Regions from separate parts of the Desulfitibacter alkalitolerans DSM 16504 genome, predicted to be linked through region 1. Evidence: a T-box and tRNA genes for the amino acid it is inferred to sense, from the RefSeq annotation. Region 1 holds a T-box; the other holds one or more tRNA genes.
What was found. The T-box of region 1 lies ahead of ileS (isoleucine--tRNA ligase). A T-box ahead of a tRNA ligase gene usually reads a tRNA of that ligase, here a tRNA-Ile.

Region 1 (8,170 bases):
ACAAGGAAGTTTAGAAAATTAAATGGGGTGCTTTATTTGAGGAGAGTAATATTTTTTGTGATAATTGCGTTTGCCCTGGGGGCATTATTTAACATTTCATGGAGCTTTAATAGTGATGGGCCCTCAAACAAAGAATATGAGAGCTTAATAAGGTTTCATGTAATTGCAAATAGTGATACTGATGAAGATCAGGAGTTAAAGATCAAGATTAGAAATATAGTATTACATAAAATTGAGGCGGATCTTGAAAAGGCTAAATCATTGGAAGAAGCTAGAGAGTATATCTTAAATAACCTGTCCTTACTTGAGGAGCTTGTCCAGGAAGAAATTAATAATTTGGGTTACAGTTATCCGGCTGCAGCTATCCTGAGTAAAACTGACTACCCAACAAGGGCTTATGGGGACATTATTATGCCGGCCGGAACATATGAATCCTTAAGGATTATTATTGGAGAAGGCAAGGGTTCTAACTGGTGGTGTGTCTTATTTCCTCCCTTGTGCTTTATAGATATTACACATAGTATTGCACAAAACAAGGCTATGCCTGTAATGGGAATGGATGAGGAGAAGGATATACATAAAAAACCAGTACAAATCAAATTTAAATTTATAGAAGTTTTAAAAGATAAGCTAAGATAGGAGGATTTCTCCTTCTTTTTTTTTATCCCTGTACATTTTCAAATTTTAAAAGCATATACATGATATAGAAAGTTTTTTTTGTTAATAAAGTGGACAAATAGTCAGCCAGTATGGGGGTGTAAGTATTGTTGAAAATTTCAGACCTGAGGATGCGGGAAGTAATCAATATAGTTGATGGAAGACGTCTGGGTGAGATTAAGGATATTGAGCTTGATCTGGAAAGAGGAAGAATCAAGTCCATAATATTACCTGGCACTGGTAGCTTTTTTAAGTTCTTTGGCAGAAATGAAGATATAGTAGTTCCATGGGATAGAATCAAAAAGCTTGGAATTGATGTAATACTTGTGGAAATGCATAACTTTACAGACCCTAAACATGAAGATAAAAATTGTTGATAAGTTATTTAATTACAACATGGTTAATTTGACGAAACTAGTGCCCTGCATATATAATTTCATTTATAAGCAACACCAAAGGAGGTGTGTCTCATATATCTTTTAGAAGAAAAAGCAGACCTTTTTTACTATACCTTTGAACCTTTAAACAAATTTCATGGAATAGTTCATGGTTTCTCCACCAGGAAAGGAGGTACAAGCCTAGTACCCTATGACACATTAAATTTGGGTCTCCACGTAAAGGATAAAAAAGCCTCTGTAATAGAAAATCGCAAGCGATTTGTCAATACTTTAGGGTACTCATTAGAGGATTCAGTAGCTCTAGATCAAGTTCATGGCAATAGGGTTATTGTTGTAAATGAAAGCGATAAAGGTAGAGGTATGTTTAATTATGATGACTTCCTAGCTTCTGCTGATGGGATGGTTACAAATAAGCCGGGGATTCTGCTGACCACCTATTATGCCGATTGTGTCCCCTTATATTTTTTTGACCCCCAGACCAATTCCATAGGCATAGCTCATGCTGGATGGAAGGGTACCATGTTAAAAATCGGAGCAAGGATTGTTAATGAATTGCATAAAAACTTTGGAGCCAATCCAAAGGACTGTATTGCTGTCATAGGTCCATCCATTGGGCCTTGCTGTTATGAGGTGGATGATAGGGTATTACAGCCCATGAAAAGGGCGTATCCAAATTTCTCCTCCATAATAAAAGGAGATGAGGAAAAAGCCTTTTTAAATTTATGGGAGGCAAATAGGATATCCCTGCAGGAATCTGGCCTGCTAGATATAAATATTTATATAAGTAAATTATGTACCCATTGCAGTCAAGAATACTTTTTCTCCCATCGGCGTGATAAGGGAGAAACAGGGAGAATGGCTGCAGTAATAGGGCTTAGTAGGTGATGTGTTGTCCACCAAAATAGCATATATACCCCAACCTCAAAAAAAGAAGTCAAGGATTAAAAAAGGCTGGATATACCTGGCTGTTTTATTGATATTACTATTTCTCATTAAAGGTATTTGGTCTATTTCAAGCAAAGCTGTAAAGACAGTAAACCTTGAACTAAAGGTAATTTCAACAGAGTTTCCTGCTGAGGTTATATTTATTCGTGATGAAATGTTAATTAGATCTCCCAATAAGGGTCATATATCCTTTGAAGATTTAAGTGAAGGAGAAAGGGTCAGGGTTAATCAACATGTAGCAACCTTAACAACTCAAACCTTTCAGGGGAATCTTAAGCATACCCCAATTACTACCAGTAATGCAGGAGTATTAAGCTTTTATACTGATGGTTTTGAAGAGGTGTTCAAGGGAAAGCAAATTGGCGAATTAGACCTTCTAGAGCTTAAAAAAAAGGATTTTGGTCAATATAGGGAGTATAAGAATGAGGGAGAACTTGTTGAAGAAGGAGCCCCAGTACTCAAGATTATTAACCCCTTTTCTGATGTAAACTTCATACTGTATTTTCCCCAGGAGTATGTAATAAAACATGGCTTTGAGCTTTTGGAATTAAAGGACATGCCCCTGATATTAAAAAATGATAGGAATGAATATAGAATCAGTACTACAAACATGGGGCTTTCAGGAAAAGATGTTTTTTGTTTTGGCAGAGTGTTAGATCGTAAGGAAGATTTTTATAATATTCGTAAGGAAAGGTTTACTCTTGTTTTAGACAGGCAAGAGGGCTACCTGGTTTCAAAACAAGCAATAGTATATATAGAAGATGAGCCAGGAGTATTCATTCAAACCCATGCTTCATATGATTGGGTGAGTGTGGATATCCTAAGAAACCTTTCAGACAAAGCTCTGATCATGCTTGAGGATCCCGGCTATCCGGTAGTAATTAATCCACAAGTGTTGTAAATAAGCAGGATTTTGGCAATTTTTGACGAAACTTTTAAGGTATTTCAAATTAATCCTTCAATAAATAATGGGAGAGGTTCTTTTTGAACAATTTACTGGAAAGAATTGAGCAGGTTAGAGAGAAAATAAAAAAAAGTGCAGCTAAAGGAGGAAATTCACCAGAGCAAATTAAATTAGTAGTAGTAACAAAGACTGTATCTGCAGATGTTATAAGCCAGGTAATTCAATATGGAATACAGGATATTGGCGAAAACCGGGTCCAGGATTTTTTGAAAAAGCATGCAAGCATTAATGAGAAAGTTAACTGGCACATTATTGGCCATTTACAATCAAATAAAGTCAAATATTTGACTAACAAGGTGTCACTAATCCATTCCCTGGACAGGGAAAGCCTGGCCAACGAACTAAATAAACAGGGCAAGCTTTTTAATTACAAGTTTAATTGCCTTATTCAAGTAAATGTTTCAGGAGAAATCAGTAAATTTGGCATGTCCCCCAAAAATGTTGAAGGCTTTTTGGTGAAGCTATCCAGGATGGAGCATATTAATGTTCTGGGATTAATGACAATGGCACCATTTGAAGATGATCCTGAAGATACTCGCCATGTCTTTGAAGGATTAAGGAATCTTAAATACAAGCTGGACACTCTTAATATACCAGGAATCGAATTAAAGTATCTTTCAATGGGTATGAGCAATGATTATCAAGTAGCCCTGGAAGAGGGGTCAAATATGGTACGTATTGGTTCTGAAATTTTTGGTCATATATAGGGGGTAAATATGAAAAAATACTGGTACAAGCTATTAAGTTGGATAGGTTTTGAAATTGAAGAAATACCTGAGGACAAGCCAGTTAAATCATCCACAGGAGACCCTATTATAGATAAGGCAGATAGTATTAAACATAACAATAATATTATAAGTATTCATCAAAATAAGCCTGTTAAAATAGTATATATTAGCCCAGAAAACTATGAGCAGGTGCAGAGTATAGCTGATCATTTAAGGAGCTTTAGACCTGTTATTGTTAATATGGAATCAATTGAAAAGGATCTAGCAAAAAGAATTCTAGACTTTTTAAGTGGAACTACATATGCAATTTCTGGATCCATGGAAAAAATAAATTCTAATATTGTCATAGTTCTGCCCCAGAGCTTTAGCGTGGTTAATCTTACAGAGGTAAAGGATGCCCCTGTAAAGGGCGAGTATCTTGCATGGAATAAAACTAGTGAAAGTTAGGAGTTGTTTGATAAATGCTGGTAGACTTTATAATCATAGCTTTTCGTGTCTTATATTTTCTAGTTATAGCTAGAGTAATCTTATCGTGGATACCAATAGGAAATCCCAACAACACCCTTGTAAACTTTATTTATGAAATAACTGAGCCAATTCTAGCTCCAATTAGAAGATTAATACCAAGAGGATCATTGCCCTTAGATTTTTCACCTATTATAGCCCTTATGTTAATTAAAATGATTGAAGTTTTTGTCATTGGGCTCCTTATTAGATAGAAAACGTATTTTATCCCATATTAGGGATAATGAACAGCTGGGGGCAATGCACCATATCTTAGACAAGGTGGAAGCCTGTAAAAAGAAATCACAACTTCAAGTAAGTGACTTCTTTGACCCCTTTACTATAAATACAGCTTCAAGCATTCTACAGGGAATACAAGAGATAAAGTTTCTTACATGGGGTGGTTACCAGGGTGCAGAAAGAAAAAAGCTATATATTTTTCCCGAATACCTTGAAATAGATAAAAGAGAGTTCCAAATTTCCCTTATTTGCTTTCAAGGCAGCTTTAAATTCTTTGAAAACAGCCACAGACATGTTTTAGGGGCACTACTGGCGTCTGGTATTAAAAGGGACAAGCTGGGAGATATTTTTGTTAATGAAAATCTGGTTCAAGTACTAGCAGATAGTAAAGTAACTGGGTATCTTATTTCTAACATGAGATCAATTGGCCCAGTGCCTGTGGTTGGTGAGGAAAAAAGAATTGAGTCTCTCATGCTGCCTCGAGAATCTCTCAAAGAAATCAGGGCCACTGTAACTTCAATGAGGTTAGACGCAGTATTAAGTGCTGGGTTCTTCTTGTCCAGATCCAAATCTGCTGAGCTGGTTAAAAAAGATAGGGTTAAGGTAAACTGGCAGCCCATGACGCGGGTTGATTATCAAATTAATGAAGGGGACATACTGTCAGTTCAGGGAAAGGGGCGGATTATAGTAATGGAGGTTCTGGGAACTACTAAAAAGGATAGAATAGCTTTAAAAATTGGTGCTTATGTCTGATGGGGGGATTATAAATGGCTATTACACCTTTGGATATTCAAAATGCTGAGTTTAGAGTTGTTTTTAGGGGCTACAGTCAGAGTGAAGTGGACAGCTTTTTGAACAAGATTCTTATGGATTATGAAAAAATCTATAAAGAAAATCAAGTAATCAAGGAAGAGCTTAAGAGGTTAGAGGATGATATTGGCAAATATAAAAATATTGAAAATAATTTGTCTGCTACCCTTGTAATAGCTCAAAAAACTGCCGATACTTTAAAAGAAACTGCCGGAAGAGAAGCAAAGCTCATAATTCAAGAAGCAGATTTAAAAGCCAAGAGAATGATTGAGGAAGCTCAGAAAAAGGTTCAGGAGAAGGAAGAAGAGCTTCAAGGTCTCATTAATCAGTTTAACAGCTATAAATTAAAGATTTTATCCCTCCTTGAAACACAATACCGCATGATAAAGGATGATGCATCTACGTCAATACCACAGGATGGGGATGCAGCAAGTGCCAGGGAAAACGCAGCTAAACAACAAACTAACGAACAAAAAGTTGACTAAAAATTAAGTTGTGGTATAATTTATTGCAAATATTAATCCTCATAGTTAAAACAGCATAGATGGTGTTATGTGATGATCAGGAGAGTAAATAGTAATATATTTTTTAACAGCGATTCTGGGAGGGTGAAAGCCAGAAAAAATACTATTGAAAATCACCTGTGAACACCCCTTTTGAAATCTAAGTAGGAAGGGGCGGTTAGTTTGCCGTTACTTAACTGCTAGAAAGAGGGTATTAGTATTTAGAGTTTTAATACCTAGTAAGGTGGTACCGCGGGAATCTCTCGTCCTTAATAATGATGAGGGATTTTATTTATTTGATGAAATAACTAAATATATAGAGGTGATTTGTAATAATGGCAAAATTTGATGAAACTTTAAATTTACCAAAAACAGATTTTCCCATGCGTGCTAACCTGCCCAAAAGGGAGGCTGAGTATCTGAAGTTTTGGGAGGAACAGAATATTTATGAGAAGGTCCAGGAAAAAAATAAAAACAAGCCTAAATTTATCCTTCATGATGGTCCTCCCTATGCTAATGGTGGCATACATTTAGGAACCACGTTAAACAAAATCCTTAAGGATTTTATCGTCAAATATTATTCAATGTCTGGATATGATGCGCCTTATGTGCCTGGCTGGGATACCCATGGTCTGCCCATTGAACAGCAGGCCATCAAGAACTTAGGCCTTGATAGGAGTAAGATTGGCGTTGTTGAATTCAGGAATCACTGTAGAGACTATGCATTAAAATATGTTGATGTTCAAAGAGAACAGTTTATGAGGTTGGGTGTGCGAGGGGACTGGTATAAGCCATATCTAACACTAGCTCCAGAATATGAGGCTGTCCAAATTAGAGTATTTGGTGAAATGGCAAAAAAGGGCTATATTTATAAAGGTTTAAAACCAGTTTACTGGTGTACTGACTGCCAAACTGCCCTGGCTGAAGCAGAAGTAGAGTATGGCGAAAAGAAATCTCCCTCCATTTTTGTAAATTTTCCTGTTAAGGATGGGAAGGGTATTGTTCCAGGGGATAACACATATGTAATGATCTGGACCACCACTCCCTGGACCCTACCTGCTAACGTTGCAATAGCTGTGCATCCAGAGTTCAAATATGTACTTGTAGATACTTCAAAGGGTAAGTTCCTTTTAGCCAAAGAGCTTGTTCAAGGTGTAATGGAAAAAGCAGAATTAGCATATAAGGTTCTGCAAGAATTCCATGGGAAAGAGTTAGAAGGCATCGTGTGTGCTAATCCATTACTGGAAAGAGATTCTATAGTCATATTAGGAGAACATGTGACTTTAGAACAGGGTACTGGCTGTGTTCATACTGCTCCTGGGCATGGTCTTGATGATTATGCAGTGGGCCAGAGGTATAGCCTGCCTGTAATTTCTCCATTAAATGATAAGGGAGTCTTTACAGAGGAGGCTGTACAGTTTGCAGGAATGTATTATGATAAGGCAAATAAAGAAATAACAAAAGAGCTGGAGGATAAGGGCTATCTATTCCACCTGGAGTTTACCAAGCATCAATATCCTCACTGCTGGAGATGTAAATTTCCTGTTATCTTTAGAGCTACTGAACAGTGGTTTGCCTCAATAGATGGTTTTAGAGATGCAGCCCTTAAAGCAATTAGAGAGGTTGAATGGATTCCAGCCTGGGGTGAGGAAAGAATATATAATATGGTGGCAGACAGAAGTGATTGGTGTATTTCAAGGCAGAGAACCTGGGGAGTGCCCATTCCAATCTTATTTTGCTCTGACTGCAAAAAAGAAATTATCAATGATGAGACCATTGCTCATATTGAAAAGCTTTTTAAAGAACATGGATCTAATGTATGGTTTGAAAGAAGTCCAGAGGAATTACTGCCGGAAGACTTTAAATGTCCCCATTGCAATGCTCAAGGGTTTGAGAAGGAAACTGATATTATGGATGTGTGGTTTGATTCTGGTTCTAGTCATGAAGCTGTATGTGCTGCTCACCCTGACCTTAGATGGCCGGCAGATATGTATCTGGAGGGCAGTGATCAGCACAGGGGATGGTTTAATTCTTCTCTTTCAACTGCTGTAGCAACCAGGGGGACTGCCCCCTATAGACAGGTGTTGACCCATGGCTATGTGGTAGATGAAAAGGGCAGGAAGATGTCCAAGTCCCTGGGTAATGGTGTGGACCCATTAGAGGTTATAGAGCAAATGGGAGCGGACATTTTAAGGCTGTGGGTATCATCTGCTGATTACAGGCGTGACGTTGCTGCTTCTCCCGGTATTATGAAGCAAATGACGGAGTCCTATAGAAAAATTAGGAACACCTTTCGTTTTCTTTTGAGCAACTTGTATGACTTTGAACCAGAAAGTCATATTGTCCCATACGAAAGTCTTTCAGAGATAGACAAGTGGGCACTGCTTAAGCTCCATAAGCTAATTGATAGGGTGACAAAGG
Region 2 (8,170 bases), 140 kb from region 1:
AAAAGCCTCCCAAAGCCCTGGGAGGTTAATAAAAAACAAAAGGGAAAATAATAAGATATGAAGGGATATTACTCTCTTCAACTATTAGTATAGCATATGATATATACTCATACACTAGGAAAGTATTGGCTTGCATGATGGATTAACAGTCAGCATATAGGGATAATATTTTACAAATTTTTATTTTTTATCTAATTTTGCTACATATATTACTTTTATTGCTTTTAAATAGAAGGAAAACAGCTATATATATAGAATATGTATAACCATTGCTCAGCAAATCCTATAGGAGGACTTAATGGTTTTATGACGAAATAATATATAAACTCATTAATCAGGTGATTTAAGGTGAAAAATTTTATTCCTGAGGAAAAGGTTCAGGAAATTTTAGAAAGGGTTTCCATAGAGCAAATTGTATCCAGATATGTATCATTAAAGCAGCAAGGACAAAATTATATTGGTCTATGCCCCTTTCATAGTGAAAAAACACCATCCTTTTCAGTTAACCCTTCCAAAGGCCTTTTTTATTGCTTTGGCTGTGGTGCTGGAGGCAATGTCTTCACCTTTCTTATGAAAGCAGAGAATTATACTTTTGTTGAAGCTGCAGAATTTTTAGCATCACAAGCAGGAATTTTGCTAACAGATAACAAATTAATCAAGAAGGTAGATAAGGAAAAAAATTTTTTAATAGAAATAAACTCTCTAGCACAAAAATATTATCATTATATGCTTATGGAGAGCTCAAAAGGCAAAAAAGCCCTTGAATATTTAAAAAACCGTGGCATTTCATCTGACATCATTATGGAGTTTGGCATAGGCTACTCATTAGATGATTGGGATTCATTAATAAGTTTTATGAAAAAAAGGAATGTGCCACCATCTGAATTAGAGAAGGTAGGTTTGATAAGTCCAAGTACCGGGAATAATTCAGGATATTATGACCGTTTTAGAGGTAGGATTATTTTCCCTATATATAACCTCAATGGCTTGATTATAGGCTTTGGGGGTCGCATAATAGATGATACAATAAAGGCTCCAAAATATCTTAATAGTCCTGAGACAAAAATATTTCAAAAAAGCAAGCTTCTTTATGGCATGAACATTGCGAGAGATGAAGTAAGAAGAAAAGACCTGGTTATATTGGTAGAAGGATACATGGATGTTATTGCAGCCCATCAAAAGGGAATAAAAAATACAGTAGCATCATTAGGTACTGCATTTACAGCAGAACAAGCAAGAATGCTAAAAAGGTATACTGATAATGTAGTAATTGCCTATGATGCTGATGAAGCTGGCCAAGAGGCAGCTTTAAGAGGACTATCTGTCCTGCACGAAAATGGCTGCAAGGTTAAAATCCTTACTTTACCTGATAAAAGTGATCCAGATGATTATATAAGAAAACATGGCCCTGAAAGATTTGTTCATTGTATAAAAAACGATGCAGTCCATTTACTTGAATATAAGTTAAGAATTGCCGCACAAAAAAACAACCTAGACACTATAGAAGGTAAGAAAAAGGTACTTGATTTTATCATTAGAGATCTCACAGAGATTGACAGTCTTGTAGAAAGAGAATACTATATAAGGTTAATTTCCAGCAAACTAGGTGTTACTGAACAAGTAATAGCTGCAGAGATTGGAAAATACTCCAAAAGTCTGCAAAATATTGGTGCCAATAGGGATAAAAAGGCAACACTAAGGAATAATAGCAAAGAAAAGTATCTATTGGGGAACAGTATACAATACAGGGTGGAAAGATTTATTGTAAGGTATATAATGGAAAATCCCCAAAAGATAGATTGGTTTCAGGAAGTTGTGGGTTTACACTTATTTCAGATTTCCAAGTTTAGATTAATAATAAGAAGTTTGATAAAATATATTGAAACTAATAAGGTTAGTGATGGGTTTAATTTTAAAGCTTTTATACTTACACTACCTGAGGAATTGCAGAGTTTCTTACCAGAAATACTCAACACTAGTGAAGACACTTATTCAATAAATGATTGTGTTTATATAATAAAGAACAACTGGTATAAAACCCAAATAGAAAGCCTTAAAAAAGAGATTTCAGCAGCAGAGGAATGTGAGCAAAGGGAAGTTGTAGACTCATTGGTGTTAAATTTAATTGAGCTCCAACGAGAATGGAAAAAATAAAGTCATAAGCTCAAGCATGATGACCCTAATGGAAGGGGGGACAATGGTGAAAGAAGATGATAAGAAAACAGAAAATATAAAGCAGCTCATAGAAATAGGGAAAAAACGTGGAATATTAACCTACAAAGAAATAATGGATACTTTACAAGGTATAGAATTAAGCCCAGATCAAATAGATGAAATATATGAGCATTTAGCTAGTATGGGAATTGAGGTTATACCTGAAAGTGGTCAGTTAGAAGCGGAAGACGACAAGGAAGATCTTGAAATAGATATAGATTTGTCTATTCCAGAGGGAATAGGAATAGATGATCCTGTACGAATGTATTTAAAGGAAATAGGGAGAGTTCCTTTGCTGTCGGCAGATGAAGAAATAGAGCTAGCAATAAGAATAGAGCAGGGAGACATTGAAGCAAAACGCAAGTTGGCTGAAGCAAACCTTCGATTGGTTGTCAGTATAGCCAAACGTTATGTTGGAAGAGGCATGTTGTTCCTTGATTTAATACAGGAGGGAAATTTAGGATTAATTAAGGCTGTTGAGAAATTTGACTATCGCAAAGGATTCAAGTTTAGCACCTATGCTACGTGGTGGATTCGTCAGGCAATAACCAGGTCAATTGCTGATCAGGCCAGAACAATCAGAATTCCTGTGCATATGGTTGAAACCATTAATAAACTGATTAGGGTATCCAGGCAGCTGCTGCAAGAGTTAGGAAGAGAGCCAAGCCCAGAAGAGATAGCAGTAGAAATGGATATTCCAGAGGAAAGGGTTAGAGAGATAATAAAAATTGCTCAAGAACCAGTTTCTTTGGAAACTCCCATTGGTGAAGAAGAGGATAGTCATTTGGGTGATTTTATTGAGGATCAGGATGCACTGGCACCTGCAGAAGCAGCCTCTTTTACCCTGCTTAGAGAGCAATTAGAGGATGTATTAGACACATTAACACCTAGAGAAGAAAAGGTATTAAGGCTTCGCTTTGGCTTGGATGATGGCAGAACTAGAACATTAGAAGAGGTAGGGCAAGAATTTGGAGTTACTAGAGAAAGAATTAGGCAAATAGAAGCTAAAGCATTACGAAAGCTTCGCCATCCAAGTAGAAGTAAAAAGCTTAAGGATTATCTAGAGTAATATAGAGTAGTAATATAGAGTAGTAATATAGAGTAGTAACAAAAATTACTATTGACAACGTATTTGGAATGTTTTATACTATACTTTGTCAGTATTGAGGGGCGTTCCTCGGTAGCTCAATGGTAGAGCACTCGGCTGTTAACCGAGTGGTTGCTGGTTCGAGCCCAGCCCGGGGAGCCATTTTATTGGGCCCATAGCTCAGCGGTAGAGCCACCGGCTCATAACCGGTCGGTCCCTGGTTCGATCCCAGGTGGGCCCACCAATAATAGGTAAATAATGCAAATTAATTAATTCGGCCCGTTGGTCAAGGGGTCTAAGACACCGGCCTTTCACGCCGGTAACAGGGGTTCGAATCCCCTACGGGTCACCAATTTAAACATCTAAAAAAATGGGTGATTAGCTCAGTTGGGAGAGCGCCTGCCTTACAAGCAGGATGTCGGCGGTTCAAGCCCGTCATCGCCCACCATATTGAAATTAAACCTTGCAATGCAAGGTTTTTTGCTTTCTAATTAACCATTAATTGTATATTTTTTCATATAATTAGATATTATTAAAGAAGAGAATTGTTTTTGTAAAAAAACCAAGGAATTCTGAAAGTTTTGGTGAATTTAAATAGAATACCAATTTTGTATAAATGGGAGGCAAAATATGTTAAACAATAGGCTTGCCACAATTGCAAAATATATAACACCCAATTCTCATGTTGTAGACGTTGGAACAGACCATGCTTTACTGCCAATATTCTTGATTCAAAATAGTTTATCCTGGCAAGTAATAGGTGTTGAATTAAATCGTGGTCCATATCTAAAGGCCAAGAATAATGTTGCCACACTTGGGCTGGATAAGTACATAGATCTACGATTGGGTGATGGTTTAGAGCCTGTGTTAAATGATAAGGTTGATATTGTAGTCATAGCCGGTATGGGAGGCAAGACTATTATTGAAATCTTAAAAAGAGGAGCAAGCCTACTGAAAAATGTCAATAGAGTAATTTTGCAGCCCATGAATGGGTGTGAATTAGTAAGGAACTATTTACACTATACTAAAGGCTTAACAATAGCTGATGAGGACCTTGTTATGGAAAATGACAGGCTTTATGAAATTATTATTGCTGAGCCTGGTGTTTCTCAGGATTTTGATGATATACTCATTGAAATTGGCCCAATATTATATAGAAAAAAACATCCCCTATTTCCCATGCTTTTAGAAGGAAAAATTCAACGATATAGAGAAATAGCTAATAACCTTGATAAGAGTAATAAGATAACAGCCAAGGATAGAATGAAGTACTATAATGCAAAGGCAAAAATGTTAGAAAAGGTGTTGGTATCGTGTCTGTAAAGGTTGCCACTATTGTCCAGACAATTGAAAAGATAGCCCCAAAAAAACTAGCCTATGACTGGGATAACGTTGGTCTTTTAGTGGGGAATCCCAAAGGAGAAACAGATAAAATATTGGTTTCCCTTGATGTCAACGAACAGGTAGTGGATGAGGCTATTGAGCTTAGAGCAGGAATGATTATTTCCCATCACCCATTAATATTCAAACCTATAAAGAATATACTTTGGGACAATCCCATGGGGGCAGTTTTAAAGAAACTCATACAAAATGAGATCAGCGTCTATGCTGCCCACACCAATCTAGACTTGTGTAGGGGTGGAGTTAATCAAGCGCTCTTTGAAAAGCTGGGTTTAGGGCATGGAGAAATTTTAAAGGTAGAGAGTATTGAAAAGCTTTTTAAATTTGTAGTTTTTGTGCCAATGTCCCATGTGGAACAGGTTAAACTATCCATGGGCAATGCCGGTGCAGGGTGGATAGGGAATTATTCACATTGCTCCTTTGGAACAACTGGAATAGGATCTTTTAAGCCACTTGAGGGCAGCAGTCCATATGTAGGCAGGACTGGAGAAATAGAGGAAGTGGAGGAAATGCGCCTGGAGACTATTGTTCCTGAAAAACTGCTGAATAAAGTGCTAAAAGCAGTAATAAAGGCACATCCCTACGAAGAGGTAGCATATGATCTTTATCCACTTGCCAATTCTGGTGAGGAATACGGCCTGGGTTTAATTGGAATTTATACTAATCCTCTTTCAAAAAATGAATTTTTAAAGATGTTAAAGGAGTGCTTACAAGCCCCAGTATTAAAGATAGCCGGTTCACTTCCGGAAAAGATTGAAAAAGTTGGAGTATGTGGCGGTTCTGGTGGCACTATAATAAACAATGCTGCCATTAAAGGTGCTCAGGTATTTGTAACTGGAGATGTAAGCTATCATCAGGCACAGGAGGCGGAAAATCTGGGTGTTTGTGTTATTGATGCAGGTCATGGTATCACTGAAAGGTTGATAGTACCCATTTTTGCTTCCAATCTGGATAATGAGCTTCAGAACCAAAAAGCCAATGTGGAAGTTATTGTGTCAAAAGTAAATAATGAACCATGGACTTATATATAGGATAGGGGTTTTCCCTATCCTTTTAGTTATTTATTATCCTATGGAGGTGCTTTTAGTGAATATGAAAAAACTTTACGAATATCAAAACCTACGAGGTGAATATTTTAAACTAAAAGAAAAGGTTAACTCTACTGCCAAAAAAGAAGAACTGCTTGAGTGGAAAGGAAGGATCGAACAAATTAATAGAGAAAAAGAAGAACTGAAAGGTTTAATGGATGAAAAGAATAAGCTTGTAAAAAAAATAAATGCTTTAATAAAAGATATTGAAGCAAAGGAAAAGGACTTGGAAAAACAGCTTTATGAGGGAAATGTTCTAAATCCAAAGGAACTGTTATCAATGCAAAAAAAGCTGGATGAGCTAGGTGGTCATAAAAAACATACGGAAGAGACATATCTTAGGGAAAATGAAGAGTTTTCTTCAATACAAAGGGAATTAGAGGACAAAAAGCAAGAGCTGATGAAAGAATATAGACCTTATCAAGATGAGATCAATAAATACAAGCAAAGCAAGGAGATAGATAAGGTTAATCTTAATGAATTAGCTAAACAAATAAAGGAAATGGAAAAAGAAATAGATAATAGTCTGTTGGAAATCTATTTAAAACATGCAAAAAAGCTTGGCAACAATGTGCTGGCCCTTGTAAAAGGGGGTAAATGTGGGGGCTGCAACATTGATATCTCTAAGGTTGATTTGGGGGAAGTCAAGACTGGAAATAAGTTGGTGATTTGTGAAAACTGTGGTAGAATATTAGTTATTAATTTGTGATGTGTTGGGGTGGAATAATGGAAATAAAAATCTATACAGATGGTGCATCCAGGGGTAACCCTGGTAAAGCAGCAGTTGGTGTGATAATTTATGATTTAGATGGTCAAATTTTAAAGAAAGATAACGAATATATTGGTGTAACTACAAATAATGTTGCAGAGTATAAGGCTGTAATTAGGGGGTTGGAGTTAGCAGTAGGTCTAGGGGCTTCCGGGGTAAAGCTATATGCTGATAGTCAGCTCCTTGTAAAACAGCTTTCAGGAGAATATAGAGTAAAAAATGAAGGCTTAAAACCCCTATACGAGAATGTAAAAGCATTAACCAGGAACTTTAAAAATTTTGCAGCAATTCACATTCCCAGAGAACAGAACAAGGAAGCAGATAAACTAGCCAATATGGCACTTGACAGTCAGTAGTAGATTTCGGGAGTGAGGCTAATGATTGAGTCTGGAATAATAGATAAGATTCTCAAGGATGTTATTTCAAGGATAGAAACAGGCAAGAACCAGCTTTATGAAATAGCTGAAGAAGCTAGACAGGAGTGCGTTAGGGCAGAGGCGGCCATGCTCAAAATAAAAAATGACACCCTTGAAATTGTTGAACAAGTTGACTGGTGGGAAAAAAAAGAAAAAAAGGCCAGATTAAGGCTTGCCGAGGTTAGTAAGAACTTTCATAAGTTCGGAGAAAGTGATATAAGGTCTGCTTATGAAACAGCCAAGGACATACAGGTGCAGCTGGCCTTGCTAAGAGAAAAAGAAGAACATTTCAAACTAAAAAGATTCGAGCTTGAGCAGCAGTATAAAAGAATGAAGCAAACAGTTGAGAAGGCCGAGTCCCTTGTTTCCCAGGTTGGGGTGGCAATGAAGTTTCTAAGCTCCAACTTAAAATCCATCCAGGAGGAAATTGGTAAGATTCAAGACTGGCAGGAATTAGGACTTGCTGTTATTAAGGCTCAAGAGGAAGAAAGAAGACGGGTAGCAAGGGGAATCCATGATGGTCCCGCCCAGTCCCTGGCAAATATAGTGCTGCGGATAGAGTTTTGTGAAAAGATTTTGGAGAAGAGGCCGGAGGTTCTTCCAGAAGAACTGTCACAATTAAAAAGCTTTGCTCGAAAGACCCTTGAAGAAATTCGTAAAATACTCTTTGACTTAAGGCCCATGGATCTAGATGATCTTGGATTAATATCTGCACTAAAACGTTTCCTCATGGACTTCCAGGATAAGAATGGTATTCAAGTTGATTTTCAGTTTTCTGGAAATGAGCAGATTTATGCACCAGAAATAGAAGTGGCAATCTTTAGAATTATTCAGGAATGTATAAATAATGTTAAGAAACATTCAAAGGCATCCATGGTAAGAGTTAATATGGAAAGGGCTCCCCTTAAAATTAATGCAGTAATATCAGATGACGGTGTTGGTTTCAATGTTGAAGAAGGTCTGCAATCAAATAGATTTGGATTAAAGGGAATGAGAGAATGGGCTAGACTCCTTGGAGGGGATGTAAAAATAGTTTCCTCGCCAAATAGTGGAACTAGGATTTCAGCTGTTATTCCGTTGAAGGAGAGGTGATATTCATTGAAAACTATAAAGGTTTTGCTGGTTGATGATCATCCATTAATAACTGAAGGCTTGGAGAAAATTCTTTCCTTTGATGATGCAATACAGGTTGTAG

Region 2: it has a tRNA-Ile gene. The T-box ahead of ileS (isoleucine--tRNA ligase) is inferred to sense a tRNA for this amino acid. The anticodon was not compared.

Annotation. Positions count from the first base shown of each region.
Region 1 is NZ_KK211100.1:275,589-283,758, reverse strand. Features, by position in the region: gene sigG (RNA polymerase sporulation sigma factor SigG) at 1-14, shown strand, start outside; gene spoIIR (stage II sporulation protein R) at 58-639, shown strand; gene K364_RS0107025 (YlmC/YmxH family sporulation protein) at 765-1,034, shown strand; gene pgeF (peptidoglycan editing factor PgeF) at 1,119-1,940, shown strand; gene K364_RS0107015 (biotin/lipoyl attachment domain-containing protein) at 1,945-2,901, shown strand; gene K364_RS0107010 (YggS family pyridoxal phosphate-dependent enzyme) at 2,985-3,671, shown strand; gene K364_RS23120 (cell division protein SepF) at 3,681-4,139, shown strand; gene K364_RS0107000 (YggT family protein) at 4,154-4,411, shown strand; gene K364_RS0106995 (YlmH family RNA-binding protein) at 4,458-5,189, shown strand; gene K364_RS23115 (DivIVA domain-containing protein) at 5,204-5,731, shown strand; T-box leader at 5,795-6,023, shown strand; gene ileS (isoleucine--tRNA ligase) at 6,085-8,170, shown strand, end outside.
Region 2 is NZ_KK211100.1:411,651-419,820, reverse strand. Features, by position in the region: gene dnaG (DNA primase) at 349-2,154, shown strand; gene rpoD (RNA polymerase sigma factor RpoD) at 2,198-3,283, shown strand; tRNA gene K364_RS0107810 (tRNA-Asn) at 3,389-3,463, shown strand; tRNA gene K364_RS0107805 (tRNA-Ile) at 3,471-3,545, shown strand; tRNA gene K364_RS0107800 (tRNA-Glu) at 3,578-3,653, shown strand; tRNA gene K364_RS0107795 (tRNA-Val) at 3,674-3,749, shown strand; gene K364_RS0107790 (tRNA (adenine(22)-N(1))-methyltransferase) at 3,932-4,624, shown strand; gene K364_RS0107785 (Nif3-like dinuclear metal center hexameric protein) at 4,615-5,733, shown strand; gene K364_RS0107780 (zinc ribbon domain-containing protein) at 5,795-6,499, shown strand; gene K364_RS0107775 (ribonuclease HI family protein) at 6,517-6,915, shown strand; gene K364_RS0107770 (sensor histidine kinase) at 6,937-8,067, shown strand; gene K364_RS0107765 (response regulator) at 8,074-8,170, shown strand, end outside.